DNA from 2 places in the Parabacteroides provencensis genome. Region 1 is predicted to be linked to the other one. Evidence: riboswitches for the same ligand, from Rfam matches in the RefSeq annotation. Region 1 holds a riboswitch; the other holds the start of a gene.
What was found. A riboswitch is a leader RNA that binds a small molecule or an ion and turns the genes downstream of it on or off. The one in region 1 is predicted to bind cobalamin.

Region 1 (7,633 bases):
ACTATAAGCGAATGAATAATCTGATAGAATATAAAGATCATGCTTTGGCCGAAAATACCTTTACCGGCTGGGAAGATCGCGTAGGTATCGGTAAAGGACGTTCTTACGGATTGGAGTTTATGGTACAAAAGAAGATAGGCAAGACTTCCGGATGGATAGGATATACTTTGTCGTGGTCGGATCGCTGGTTTCCGGACGGTTCGGTAAATCGTGGCGAGCATTATCCTTATCGTTATGATAATCGTCATAAAGTAAATGTCGTTTTATCGCGCCGTCTTTCCCGGAAAGTGGAATTAACCGGCACATGGGTCTTTGCTTCCGGCAATCATATAACGATACCTGAATATTTGTATTCGGGAGCCGGCGGGCAAATAAATAATGGTTTTATTCCGGGTGATATTTCACAAGTGCCCGGTCAAGGTGCCAGCGCATTGAACAATTATCAACTTTCCCCATATCACAGACTCGATTTAGGTGCTAATTTTTATCGTTATAAGAAGAATGGAAGGATGGGGATTTGGAATTTGAGTGTATATAATGTTTATTTGCAACCAAATCCGTTCACTGTGAAAGCGGTGTGGAGACAAGGCGCACAAGATGAGCCGAAAGCTGTTTTGCAGCAATCGATCCTTTTCCTTTGTATGCCATCCATTTCCTATACCTATAAATTTTAGAAATGAAGTTATTTTTTTGTAGTTGGTTCGTGCTGTTGGCTTTTATTTCTTGTATTCGGGAAGTAGAACTTGATTATCCTCCCGTACCGGCAAAAATTGTGTTGAATGCTTCCGTTTCGCCGGATCAACCGGTGAGCGCTTTTATTTCTAAAACCTGGTTTTTGCTGGATAGTGTTCCTGATATTTATTTACCGGATGCAACCGTGCATGTGTATGTGAATAACAATTATAAAGGGATTATGCAGTGCATTGACGACCCTACCGATACATTGACTGCCAAAGGACAGTATCAGTTGGCCGGATGTTATGTACGTGCAGGCGACCAGCTCTCTCTGAAAGTACAAGCCCCGGGATATGAAACGGCCACATCCGGTGTAACGATTCCGCCTTATACTCCTATTATGTCGGTAGATACGGTTCGTTTCCAGTCTACCTCTCTGACATCTCCTTTTTATAATATAGAAAGCTTACGTTTTATGGTAAGGATGAAAAAGGAACAATCTGAGCGGCATTATTACAGGATGCTTGTTGAGCGTGTAGTAGAGTATGAAAAGGGCGAGGAAAAGATTTCGGTTTCTCGATATGGATTAAACGGTTATTTTTTAATAAACGGCTATTTGCCGTATGGCTCTTTCCTGATGGTTAACTATGAAGATCCAGTATTCCAGATGACAGATATGTCGTCGGTTTCCCAGTATCAAAGTTATGGCATTTATACGGATGATTTGCTAAAAAAACAGGTTCCGTATAACGTAAGGTTGTCTGTTGCGCCGGTTGAGAATTCATATAAAAGCGATACGCTTTCGACGCGTGTTACTTATAAAGTGCATTTACAGACTATTTCTGAATCATATTATCAATATTTCAGGATGGTAGGCGGTTTTGGCATTTGGATTGGCAATATTAATTGGGGAGATATAGCGAGTTCGTCCGAAACATATACAAATGTATATAATGGTTTTGGTGTACTTACAGGTTATCAGCAAGATACATATTCATTTACAATGCCTGACGGTAATGTCCCTCCGGAATGGGATCCATGGAATAAGTATGGAAGCTGGTAGTATTGTTATTTACCGAATATAGGATAAACAAGTACCTGTCTTTCCATTTTTCGCCGCATAGGATTGTATTCATATTGCATACCGGCTCCTATACCGAAATTGTTGGTAATTTTAAATTCCATAGCTCCTCCTACGGCAGAATGATTCATGTACGGGCTATATATCATGAATGAATTCTTTTTGTTGTCATTATCATACATTGTGTATTGTCCCCATGCTTTTAACCGGAGCCAGTTTGTTGCTTCGTAACTTACCTGTGTGTTTACTCCTCCCATAAAACCCGGACTGGGGTTAAGCGGCGTGAAAAAACGTCCGGCAAATGCTCCGCCGCTGACAGTCCATCTATCTTTATGCCATGCAATCTGAGGGGCAATTTCTGTAATGCCTCCCATTCCCGGCCAGGTAAACTGGCGGCCTGTTATCATAAAATCTACATTGTCGTTTATTGGTTTGAACGTTGTTTCGTCAAAATCCAGTGCCATAGGGGAAACATCCCTTAACATAGGTGTGAATACATTAAAGAAAGGACGGTAAGCAGCGGATAATATCTGCATATCCATAGGACGCTCGTCCAGTGTGAGCGGAGTCTCGGGGATGAAGTCCCGCAGTCTGTTTTCTATTTCGCGGGTAGATGCCGGTGTATAAGATTTATAAGCGAATTTGGGAATATTGAATTCATAATTTTCAAATTTGGGAATCGCGATTATTTTACCTTCATTGTTTTGTATAATGGTAAATCCTTTTTGTGCCCATACTTGCATGCTTAATGCAATCAGCATTAATATGATAAGTAAATGTCCCCGTTTCATATAACCTCCTTCTTTTGCCGTTTGCAAGATACGTATTTTATAAATAGAATACTATGATTGTTTTTAAAAGAATAATAATAACATTGTTATAATAAAATAAACATATATCTTTGTAACCGAATTATGGTGTAATCGTTTCGTATTCTCGGACGGTTAGTAAAAGGGAATCCGGTGTAAAACCGGAGCTGTACCCGTAGCTGTAAGTTCTGTAAACCTCGGCCTTTCTGATTGCCACTAACGATCTGTTGGGAAGGCGGCCGACAAAGGAGAACAAGCCAGAAAACCTGCCATTATTCTTGTTATGCGGTTCCTCGGGTAAAGGAATTGGTAAACCAAGTTATTATGCTGGATATGTTTGTTAAGAAAATGTTGTACCTGATAGGTGCATGGGTGTTTTTCGCTGTGGTATCTTATGCCCAGGGAATAGATACTGTGTCTTATCATCGGCTTTCGGGTGTGGAAGTAGTGGAAAAGGCTCGTCCCTCCGTTACACGTGAAGCAACACCGGTTCAGTTGATGGATAGAGCCGGTATTGAAAGGCTGGGTGTACAGGATTTGTCGGAAGCGGTGAAACGTTTTTCCGGTGTAACTGTGCAGGATTATGGAGGAATAGGCGGTTTGAAAACGGTATCTGTCCGTAGTTTAGGTGCTAAACATACAGCGGTAAGTTATGACGGCGTTACTGTTACGGATGCACAGAGCGGGCAGGTGGATATAAGCCGTTTTTCACTGGATAATGTAGAAATGGTATCTTTGTCTATAGGCCAGGCTGATGATATTTTTCAGACGGCACGTATGTATGCTTCGGCTGGCGCATTAAGTATAAAGACAACTAAACCTGTATTCTCTTTATCTCCTCTCCATCTGCGTGCACAAGTGAAAGCCGGTTCTTTTGGTATGGTAAATCCTTCTCTCCGTTATGAACAGAAGTTGGGAAACCGATGGGCGGCATCTCTTTATGGGGATTGGCAGCGGGCCGACGGAAACTATCCTTTTACGTTGGTGAACGGAAAACTGGAAGAAAAGAAAAAACGTTATAACAGCGATATCGAAACGTGGCGTACAGAATTGAATGTATATGGCGATTTTGGTAAAGGCGGAAGTTTACGTTTAAAAGGGTATTATTTCGATTCGGAGAGAGGATTGCCCGGATCTGTTATATTGTATAATGACTATGCCGGCGAACGTTTATGGGATAAAAACGGTTTTGCACAAGCCCATTATGAAAACAGATTCAATGAACGTTTTGCTCTGCAAGCCCAGTTAAAATATAATTATGCGTGGACGCGTCATCTGGACGTGGATAATAAGTATGAAGGAGGCAAACAAGATGACCGGTATACGCAAAACGAATATTATGGTTCCGCTTCTGCTTTGTATACCCCATTGAAGTATGTATCTTTTTCTCTTACGCAAGATTTTTTTGTGAACACGTTGGATAATACATTGCCGGAATGTCCCTTCCCTATGCGGTACACTTTGCTTACTGTATTGGCAGGACAATATAAGAACTCAAGATTCACTGCTACTGCAAGTTTGTTGGGAACGTTTATAACAGAAAAAGTTAAGTCAGGCGATACGCCGGCCGATCGTAAGCGGTTGTCCCCTGCGGTTAGTGCTTCATGGCGTATTCTGGCAGATCAGAATTTGCGTGTCAGGGCTTCTTATAAAGATATATTCCGGGTCCCTACATTTAATGATATGTATTATTTACGTATCGGAAATACGGGATTGAAACCTGAACGTGCAACACAATATAATCTGGGGCTTACCTGGAGTGGACAGCCTGCTTCATATGTCCGTTATTTAAGTGTATCGGCTGATGGTTATTATAACCGTGTGAGGGATAAGATTGTAGCTTTGCCCACTATGTTTATTTGGAAGATGATGAATATGGGTGAGGTTTCGATAGCCGGAATTGATGTGAATGTGTCTACGGAAATTCCGGTTTGCAATAAAATAGATGTCGTATTGCAAGGAGCCTATACGTGGCAGCGGGCAATTGATATAACGGACGAGGATGCTAAAAACTATCGTGACCAGATTCCTTATACTCCGAAACACAGTGCTTCCTTGTCTTTGTCCGTAGAGAATCCGTGGGTGAATTTTTCTTATAGCCTGACTGCTGTGGGAGACCGTTATGCATTACCTCAGAATATCTCTGATAACCTGATCAAAGGGTACGTTGAACAAGGTATCTCTGTAAATCGTGAATTTAAGTTTGATAAATGTAAATTACGTCTGCAGGGTGAAATAATTAATCTGGGTAATATCAATTATGACGTAATCCAGTATTATCCGATGCCGGGACGTTCGTATAGGGCAACGGTTTCGTTTATTTTGTAATATCCATTCAAAAATACATATAATATAATGAAGAGAAAGAATTTGTTTTTTATTTCGGCACTATGTGCTTTGATGTCGACGTCGTTTGTTGCTTGTGATAATGATGATGATCCGATACCAACCCCGAGTCCGACACCGGAAACTTCTGAATATACAGCTGGTTTTTATATAATTAACCGCGGAAAATCAAAATCTAATAACAGCTGCATATCTTATTATGACTTAACGAATAAAAAAATAACCGGACATGTTTTTGAAACAGTTAACGGTCGTAAGCTCGGTGATTCTGCCCAGGAATTTTTCCAATATGGAACAAAGATTTATATTCCGGTTTATAACTCTATGATTATAGAGGTTGTGGATGCTGCAACTCTAAAGTCATTAAAGTCAATCGAACCGAAAGATGCCGGAGGAAACGGAGCAAAGCCACGTGCTATGACAGCTTCAGGCGATTATGTATATGCAACATTGTATAACGGATATGTTGCCCGTATCGATACAACTACACTTGAAATAGACAAACAGGTGAAAGTCGGGATGAATCCTGATAAATTATCGGCTAAAGGAGATGTGCTGTACACTGCTAATTCGGGAGGTCTAAATAGTCCGAACTACGATAAAACAGTTTCTGTGGTAGACCTGAACACTTTTGAAGTAAAACGTAATGTAGAAGTTATTATCAATCCTACTCGTGTAATTACCGATAGTGAAGGGGATGCCTATGTGGTTTCTATGGGTAATTATTCAAAAGATCCGGCAACCTTGATTCCTAATACATTGCAATACTTCAAGAAAGGTTCTTCCGAGGTAAAGGAAATTCGTACGGCTTCTGTTGTCTCAATTTGTAATGATACGATTTATGGTGTCTATAAACAATACGGTGCTACAACTTATGATTTCTTTACTTATGATGCGAAAGCGGAGAAAATGATTTCGGAAAAGTTTGTAACGGATGAAACAAAAATCAATGGCGATCCGCAGGAGATTGATGTAGACCCGTTGACAGGTAACGTATATGTGTCTGTTGGTGGAAAAAATGTTAACGGAGACATGTACATCTTCTCTCGTGAAGGAAAATTGATTAATAAGTTTGATACGGATGGTCTTTATCCTCAGGGAGTCCTTTTTGTGTATAAAGAACAAGCGTCTGAAAAAGAATAAGAAAATAAAATAAAATAGAACACAATGAACAAGAACAAGTTTTTATTATTATCCGCACTGTGTGCAATGATGGCCGTTTCTTTTATGGCATGTAACAATGATGACGATCCGACTCCGGGAATAGATCCATCTAAAACAACTGCTTTTTATGTTTTAGATGGAGGTAATTACGGAAATAATAATGCTGCAATTACTTATGTTGATGCAGAAGGAAAGGTTATAAACAATATTTTTAGAGATCAAAATGGCCGTAATCTGGGTGATATGGGACAGAATATGATCAAGTACGGTTCAAAATTATATGTTTCTGTATATGGTTCTAAAACCGTCGAAATATTGAATGCAGCTGATGCGCAAAGTTTAAAACAATTAAAACTGGTTGATGAACAAGGAAATGAACGTGCACCACGTATGTTTGCTGCTTATGGAAATAAGGTTTATCTGACAACCTACGATGGTTATGTTGCAAAAATAGATACAGCGTCCATGTCTGTAGAGGGTTATGTGGAAGTTGGTCCTAATCCGGATGGTATAACAATTGCTAATGGACGCATCTATACAGCGGATACGGATGGAATGAACTGGCCGAGTCAGAGTACAAGTGTTTCTGTGGTGGATATTAATACTTTTAAAAAGGAGAAAACATTGACAGTGTCTTTAAATCCGAATTATATTTATTCAGATTCGGACGGAGACGTTTATGTTATATGCATGAGCGATTATAGTGATGATAAGTCATATATTTTGCAACGGATAGATGCCAAGACTGATGCTGTAACAACGGTTGAAGGTGTTAAAGCTTATAAAATGACTGTTTATGATGATATTGCTTATATCATGTTTAATGACTATTATGCAGGGGCCGTGAAATTTTACAAATATGATTTGAAGAATGAGAAATTACTTAGTGAAAATTTCATTACGGATGGAACTGTTATAGACTCTCCTAATGGAATCGGTATAGACCCGTTAAGAGGAGATATTTATGTTGCCAAAAGCAATAAGACTAACAATGGGGATGTTTATGTGTTTACTGCTGAAGGTAAACTGAAAACAAAGTTTGAAACAGCTCCTTATCCTTCTGATTTTGTTTTTATGGATGGGAAATAAATTAAAGCTTTATGAAGCAAATCATCTCTTTACTGTTTGTTCTTTGGGCTGCCGTGTCGTGCACGCAGCCCAAAAAGCAAACGGATAATACTCTTGTCTCTGTTGATAAGATTCAGTATTCACAGGGATATACAATAGAACGCTATGACGATTATATTGTTACCGAATTGCGTGATCCATGGGACACAACACGTATTTTACAACGCTATCTGTTGGTGGATAGGAACAAGGATATTCCGGGAGGAATGCCTAAAGGTACGATTGTGCGTATTCCTTTAAAAAATATCGTGGTATATAATTCGGTACACAGTTCTATCGTAGAATTGCTCGATGCTGCCGAAAATATTGTAGGGGCTTGCGAATCCCGCTATATGGATACTCCTGTAATCCGCGAACGATTGGATAAGGGAGTGATTGCCGACTTGGGTGAAGCAACAGCTCCTAATATAGAAAAGATGGTAGATGTAGG
Region 2 (7,633 bases), on a different contig from region 1:
CAACTTGCTGGAACTGGCAGTTAAAGCTGCCGGTTTGCGTGCATCCCTGGGCGAAATCTCGGATGCCTGCGAAGTAGTAGTAGGTCGTTATAAAGCAATCATTAGAACTATATCAGGCGTGTATTCATCAGAATCAAAGAAAGATGCAGACTTCGAAAAGGCTTGTGAACTTACGGCTGAGTTTGCTAAGAAAGAAGGTCGCCAGCCCCGTATCATGATCGCTAAGATGGGTCAGGACGGACACGACCGTGGTGCAAAGGTTGTTGCTACAGGTTATGCAGACTGTGGATTCGACGTAGATATGGGACCCTTGTTCCAGACTCCGGCCGAAGCTGCGCGCCAGGCTGTAGAAAACGACGTCCATGTAATGGGTGTTTCTTCTTTGGCTGCAGGCCATAAGACTTTAGTTCCTCAGGTAATTGAAGAGTTGAAGAAGCTGGGTCGTGAAGACATCATCGTTATAGCCGGTGGTGTTATTCCAGCACAGGATTACGATTTCTTATATAAGGCAGGAGTTGCCGCTATTTTTGGTCCTGGTACTTCTGTAGCTAAGGCCGCTTGCCAGATACTGGAAATCTTGCTTGGCGAATAAGTAATCAGAGCATAAGGCTTTTCTATAAAAACTGCGCAATCTCCGAAAGGAAGTTGCGCAGTTCTTTTTTAGTGGCAACCGAGGGTATATAAATAATGTGTAAATTCGCGGCGGTAACATTAATAACTTAGACTACTATGGGTATTGTTATAGGTATCGATGTGGGGGGCAGCACGACGAAAATCGTTGGTGTTGCTGATGGGAAAATAAAGAATCCGATGTTTGTAAAAGCAACAGATCCGGTGACTTCGCTTTTCGGGGCTTTGGGTAAATATATTTATGATAATGATATTTCGTTGTCTACAATAGAGAAAGTCATTCTAACCGGTGTGGGTAGTGCATATATAGACCAGCCGCTTTATGGTTTGCCAACGGCGAAAGCTGACGAGTTTTTGGCTAATGGTTTAGGAGCTCAGTATATGACAGACCTGAAAGACCTGCTTGTTGTCAGTATGGGTACGGGAACTTCGATTGTCAAGGTGATGAATGATAAGGTTGAACATATCGGAGGTCTGGGGGTTGGCGGCGGAACTATCCTGGGACTGTCCAAATTGTTGTTGAAGACACAAGATTTTCACCATATTGTTTCACTGGCCGAACACGGTTCGCTTGACAATATCGATTTGCAGATAAAGGACATTACCCGCTATCCGTTGCCCGGCTTGCCGCTCGACGTTACGGCTTCGGTTTTCGGAAAAGCCGATGCTAATGCGCCGGCCGAAGATGTGGCATTGGGTATTGTACACATGGTTCTGCAAACCATTGGCCAATGTACGATCTTCGCTTCTTTGAACAGTACGATCAAAGATTTTGTACTGATAGGTAATTTGACGCGTTTGCCACAATGTGCCGACATCTTTCCGCGTCTGGAAGAAATGTGTAACGTGCGTTTCCTGATACCGGCACATGCCGAATATTGCACAGCCATAGGCGCAGCTCTTGCATATATAAATAAAAAGATATGCCGGGAGGTTGGTTGACATAAAACTTTATGTATCTTTGTCGCAAGCTTTGTTTCCGTATTGCAATCGCAAGAAGGAATTAAAAGGGAATCGGGTGTAAATCCCGGACAGTCCCGCTGCTGTAAACTTCGTAAACGGATTGGACAACACCATTGCCACTGTTCTTCGTAAGAATGGGAAGGCGTCCAGACCGGAAGTAAGTCAGAAGACCTGCAAAGCCGGTAAATTTCAGACGGCCTCGAGGAAAGACCGGAAGAGAGAACAAAAAGAACCGTTCGCGGTTTCCTCTTATTCTTTTATCCATTCGTTCGTCAAAGAGGCACGTTGTTATGACGTTGTCTTTAATTATTTTGCCATAATAATTAGGAAAAGAAGCACGGTCTACAGACGGGATGAGCTCCGTTTCGGCCTGTGCTTTCCTTTTTACGGATGTTTGAACACTTGTTGGGGAATATTTGTTTATTAGGTGAAAAGTCTGTTTATTTGCAGCCAGGAATACAATTAATAAGAGAAAAATATGAAGAAAATAGCAGGACTCCTTTTAATAGCTTTGTTCGCTTTGACCGTTGTTCCGGCGAAAGCTCAGGTTAAATTCGGTATTAAAGGTGGTGTGAATATCTCATCCGTACACTTTAATAAAGATATTCTTAACTCCAGTAATGTGACAGGGTTCCAGGTAGGGCCGATGATCGAAGCCATGATGCCGATGTTTGGTATGGGAATTGATGCGGCAGTCTTGTATTCCCAGAAAGGGGTGGATGCTTCCAACTCTATTAATTCGAAGAGCCTGAAGACCGATTATCTTGATATTCCCGTTAATCTGAAGTGGAAATTCGGATTGCCTATCGTTAAGGTTTATCTGGCAGCAGGCCCTTATATCGGCTTCCGCGTAGGAGGAGATAAAATCTGGGATATCCCGGGACAGATTGACGGAGAATTAAAAGCAAAAAACTTTAATGCCGGGTTGAATTTTGGTGCAGGCGTGGAACTGATCAAACATTTGCAGGTAGGCTTCAATTACGGACTGGGCTTGACTGATGATTTTAGCGCTTCCAAGGTAGACCTGAAAGCAAAGAACCGCGGTTGGTCTGTTACAGCGGCCATTTTGTTCTGAACTATATTTATAGATAAAGGAAGGCCGGGCTAACAAGTCCGGTCTTTTTTTGTTACTTTTGGCTTGGCTTTCGCAGGGCGAAATTTCTGCTTACAAGTATTGAACGTTTCTACCGGTAAGTATGACGCATCAATACAAACGCCCGGCAGAGCAGCCCGAGAATAGGATGGTTCAAACAAACGATAAAACGAAAAACAGAAGATGAAGTTTGCAGACGTGATACTCCCATTGCCTCTGGAGAATAGTTACACTTACCGTATTCCTGAGGATATGGAAAAAGCGGTGACGCCCGGTTGCCGTGTTATTGTACACTTCGGAAAGAAACGATATTATACGGCTATCGTAATGGCAGTACATGATAAGGAACCACTGTCTTCATTTGAAACGAAAGATATTTATGCCTTACTGGATGCTTCACCTGTACTTCGTCGTCCGCAGTTGCGTTTCTGGAAATGGATTTCGTCGTATTATCTCTGTAAGTTGGGAGATGTTTATAAGGCAGCTTTGCCCTCAGGATTGAAGCTGGAGAGCGAAACATCTGTGATTTACAATGAAGACTACGAAGCTGATACTCCTTTACGTCCTAATGAGCAGAGCGTTTTGGATGCTTTTGGCGGCGCGTTGAAGCTGACTGTGTCCGAACTTGAAAAGAAAACCGGATTGCGTAATGTTGTTCCTGTTGTGGCTTCTTTGATGTCACGTGGAGCCGTAGAGGTTAGTGAAGAGTTAAAACGAGGCTTTGTGCCGAAGACTCGGACATTTATCCGCCTGGTAGAGACTTTTTATGATGAGGAAAAGCTTCAGGAGGTCTTTCATGAACTGAAAAGGGCAAAGAAGCAGGAATTGTTGCTTGTTAGCTTTCTTGACCTCAGCCATACATTGAACCCGGTACTTCGCAAGGAGCTTTCTAAAAAAGAATTGCTGGAACGTAGCGGATGCACGTCCAATGTGTTGGATGGTCTGCTGAAACGAGGTGTTTTGGAATGTTATGAAAAGGAAGTAGGGCGTTTACAAATATCCGTTTGCCGTTTGCTTCCGTTGCAGCCACTTAGCGCTGCTCAAGAAAAGGCTTACGGTGAGATCCATGATGTATTTAAAACCAAAGAGGTTTGCTTGTTGCATGGCGTTACTTCCAGTGGCAAGACGGAGGTGTATATTCATTTGATTGATGAGGTTCTGAAATTAGGACGCCAGGTTTTGTACTTGTTGCCCGAGATAGCTATTACTACACAAATAACAGAGCGGCTGGCTAAATTGTTTGGCAATCGCTTATTGGTTTATCATTCTAAATTCTCGGATAATGAAAGGGTGGAGGTCTGGAATAAACTTTTGCATGGCAATGAACCGATGCTGGTTCTGGGAGTCCGTTCGTCTTTATTCTTGCCGTTTAAAGATTTAGGGCTGATTATTGTTGATGAAGAACACGAGAATACTTATAAACAGCAAGACCCGGCTCCCCGCTATCATGCCCGTAATGCTGCTATTGTGCTTGCCGGTATGCATGGGGCTAAAACGCTTTTGGGTTCGGCTACTCCATCTATAGATTCTTATTTCAATGCAACTACCGGAAAGTATGGCCTGGTGGAGCTTACCACCCGTTATGGAGACGTATTGATGCCGGAAATAATGCCTGTAGACATAAAGGAATTGAAGCGGAAGAAGATAATGAAAGATACACTTTTTTCGCCTTTGCTGGTGACAAAGATAAACGATGCATTAGCCGTTGGCGAACAAGTTATTTTGTTTCAGAACCGTCGTGGTTTTGCTCCTATGATAGAATGTAAGAGTTGTGGTTGGGTGCCCCATTGCGTAAACTGTGATGTAAGTCTGACGTATCATAAGATACATAATCGGCTAGTCTGTCACTATTGTGGTTATGCGATCCAGTTGCCGCCTGCTTGCCCGGAATGTAAAGAAGCTGATTTGCGGATGATGGGTTTCGGTACGGAGAAGGTGGAAGAAGAGATAGCAACACTTTTCCCTGTGGCTAAGGTGGAGAGATTGGATTTTGATACGGCTCGTACCCGCACCGCTTATGAGCGTATTATTTCGGATTTTGAACAAGGTAAAACGCAAATACTGATTGGTACGCAGATGCTTTCGAAAGGATTGGATTTTGGAAATGTCTCGGTTGTCGGGATTCTGAATGCTGATAGTTTGATGAACTTCCCGGATTTCCGCGCTCACGAACGGGCCTTTCAGTTGATGGTACAGGTCAGTGGCCGTGCAGGCAGACGGGATAAACGCGGAACCGTTATTCTTCAGACTTCACAGCCTGAACATCCGATTATCCGGATGGTACAACATTTTGCCTACAAAGAGATGGTAGGTTTGCAGTTGAGTGAGCGTAGTATGTTCCGGTATCCGCCTTATTATCGGTTGATAGTGCTGGTGCTTCGTAGCCGTAATGAATCCGTATTGTCGGAAATGTCTTCGATGTATGCCGGCAAGCTGCGTTTACATTTGGGAGAACGTGTCTTGGGACCGGTTACTCCACCTGTTACCCGTGTGCAAACATTGCATATAAAGAAAATTATATTGAAGATTGAAATAGCAGCAGCTATAGCTCCGGTACGGGAAATACTGGAGAGAGTTCATGCGGAGATGATGCAATATCCTGCGTTTAAGCAATTGCTGGTGCATTATGATGTGGATCCGGCTTGAAAAATAATTGAAAATATAGATAATTATGGAAAAGAAGAAAATAAAGTTACTATTTGTGTGTCTCGGTAATATTTGCCGCTCTCCGTCAGCAGAAGCAGTGATGAAAAAAATGGTGAAAGATGCTGGGATGGCAGACCGCTTTGAGATTGATTCGGCGGGTTTGATAGGCTACCATCAAGGCGAAAAAGCTGATCCCCGGATGCGTGCTCATGCTGCGCGTCGCGGATATGTGTTGGAATCCATTTCCCGTCCGGTCTGTACATCGGACTTCTTTGACTTTGATCTGATTATTGGTATGGACGATCAAAATATAGACCGTTTGAAACAGAAAGCACCCGACCTGGAATCCGTACAGAAGATACATCAGATGACCGAGTATTCACGTAACAAATTATATGATTATATCCCCGACCCGTATTATAGCGGAGAAGAAGGTTTCGAACTCGTCCTCGATTTGCTGGAAGATGCGTGTGCGGGTTTGTTGGAGCACATCACTTCTTCAAATCCGGGTAGCTGATTCGGGTATGGTACATGATTTTTAGTTTTTCAACAAAGACGTTTTTTATCGTCTCTACATCTTTATATGTAAGAGGTGTGTTTCTTAATAATCCGTCGGCAATCTGGCTATCTATAATTTTGTTTACCAACTGTTGTATGCCTTCTTCCGTATGCTCTTTGAGGCTTCGCGAGGCGGCTTCTACAGAGTCGGCCATCATTAAGACGGCGGTTTCTTTCGAGAACGGATTCGGACCAGGGTATGTAAATGCTTCTTCGTCTATCTCCTTGTCGGGATATTGATTCTTGAAAGAGTTATAGAAGTATTTTGCTTTGCCGCGTCCGTGGTGGGTACGGATAAAGTTGATTACGGCTTTTGGCAATCCTGCTTTCTCTGCAATTTTAACACCTTCGGTGATATGGCTAATGATGATTTGTGCGCTTTCGTCAAAGGCCAGCTTGTCATGGGGATTCACGCTGCTTTGATTTTCGGTAAAGAAAACCGGGTTGCTCATTTTTCCTATATCGTGGTACATAGCTCCGGTACGGACTAACTGCGAATCTGCCCCGATTTTGGCTGCTGCCTCAGAAGCAAGAATAGATACCTGCAGAGAGTGCTGGAATGTACCGGGGCAGGTTTCACTGAGCTTCTTTAATATCGGCGTGTTGATGTTGGATAATTCTACTAATGTGATACTCGATACGTAGCCAAAAGTCTTTTCCAACATATAAACCAATACGTAGGTAAACATTAGGAGGATGAAATTAATACCGAAATAGAGCATCATCATCCAGTTTATCTTTTTAAAGTTAGCTTCCTGGTAAATCGTGAGGCTGATATATACAATAGTGTATGACATAAAGATGAAGAATGCACAGCGGATTAATTGCGAGCGTTGCGACAATTCTTTCAAGCTGAATGTTACTACCATACCTGCGATAATTTGCAGGATCAGGAATTCGTGAGGGAAAGGTGCCATCAGCGAACAGATCAGAATTGTAACCAGATGTGTGAACAGAGCTGTTCTTGAGTCGAAAAACGTACGGATCACAATTGGCACAATGGCGTACGGAAGGATGTAAATGTTAAACAGTCCGTAAGTGACGCATAATTCTGTCAGGATACAACCGGTGAATATGCAGCTCAACAAGAAAAACGTATTCTTTTTATTGTGAAATATTCTTGGCCTGAAAGACCACAGGTATAACCAAAAACAAAACATGATACCAAAGACAAGTACAAACTGTCCGGCAAGAATGATGCTTTGCCGTTGCGTCCCTCCGGTTTTTGATTCGTGTACGGTTTTGAGGGAACGGAGTACGTTGTATGTATGGTTGTCTATGATTTCTCCGCGGTCTACAATGCGCTCTCCTGCTTGTACCATGCCGTTGGAGATGGAGACGCTTTGAAGTATGTCTGTCCGTACTTTTTCGGAGGTGGCCTGATCGTAAGTGATATTTTCTTCCAGATAGTTATTTATGTCGCACGATTGCAGAACGGCTTTGTCCAGATGTGACGGACAATTATTGATGATGTATTCGTAAGCTGTTTTTACGGTGAAAAAATCGCTTATATAGCAAGGTCTGGCAATGTTGTTCTCGAGTAGATTCACTTTAAAGATATCTTCCTTTTTTAAGTCTTCCAATGCTTGCGGAGAGATGATACCCTTGTTGTAAAGGTATATCAGGCTTTTTTCGATGTATTGCATATAAGCCGGGGTGGCTTTGCTGTGCAGCGTCGCGTTATAGTTGGTACGGAGCTTGGCTATTTCGTTGTTTTCTGTTTTTGTATCTAATCTGTAATAG

Region 2: another riboswitch for cobalamin. It lies ahead of CTY47_RS03855 (porin family protein); the one in region 1 lies ahead of CTY47_RS09520 (TonB-dependent receptor).

Annotation. Positions count from the first base shown of each region.
Region 1 covers NZ_LT960489.1:616,075-623,707, reverse strand. Annotated here, with positions in the region: gene CTY47_RS09535 (TonB-dependent receptor) at 1-674, shown strand, start outside; gene CTY47_RS09530 (DUF4249 domain-containing protein) at 677-1,738, shown strand; gene CTY47_RS09525 (hypothetical protein) at 1,744-2,547, opposite strand; cobalamin riboswitch at 2,655-2,853, shown strand; gene CTY47_RS09520 (TonB-dependent receptor) at 2,890-4,893, shown strand; gene CTY47_RS09515 (YncE family protein) at 4,921-6,054, shown strand; gene CTY47_RS09510 (DUF5074 domain-containing protein) at 6,079-7,164, shown strand; gene CTY47_RS09505 (ABC transporter substrate-binding protein) at 7,176-7,633, shown strand, end outside.
Region 2 covers NZ_LT960488.1:867,851-875,483, reverse strand. Annotated here, with positions in the region: gene scpA (methylmalonyl-CoA mutase) at 1-592, shown strand, start outside; gene coaW (type II pantothenate kinase) at 730-1,572, shown strand; cobalamin riboswitch at 1,587-1,786, shown strand; gene CTY47_RS03855 (porin family protein) at 2,072-2,668, shown strand; gene priA (replication restart helicase PriA) at 2,870-5,332, shown strand; gene CTY47_RS03845 (low molecular weight protein-tyrosine-phosphatase) at 5,358-5,849, shown strand; gene CTY47_RS03840 (HD family phosphohydrolase) at 5,824-7,633, opposite strand, start outside.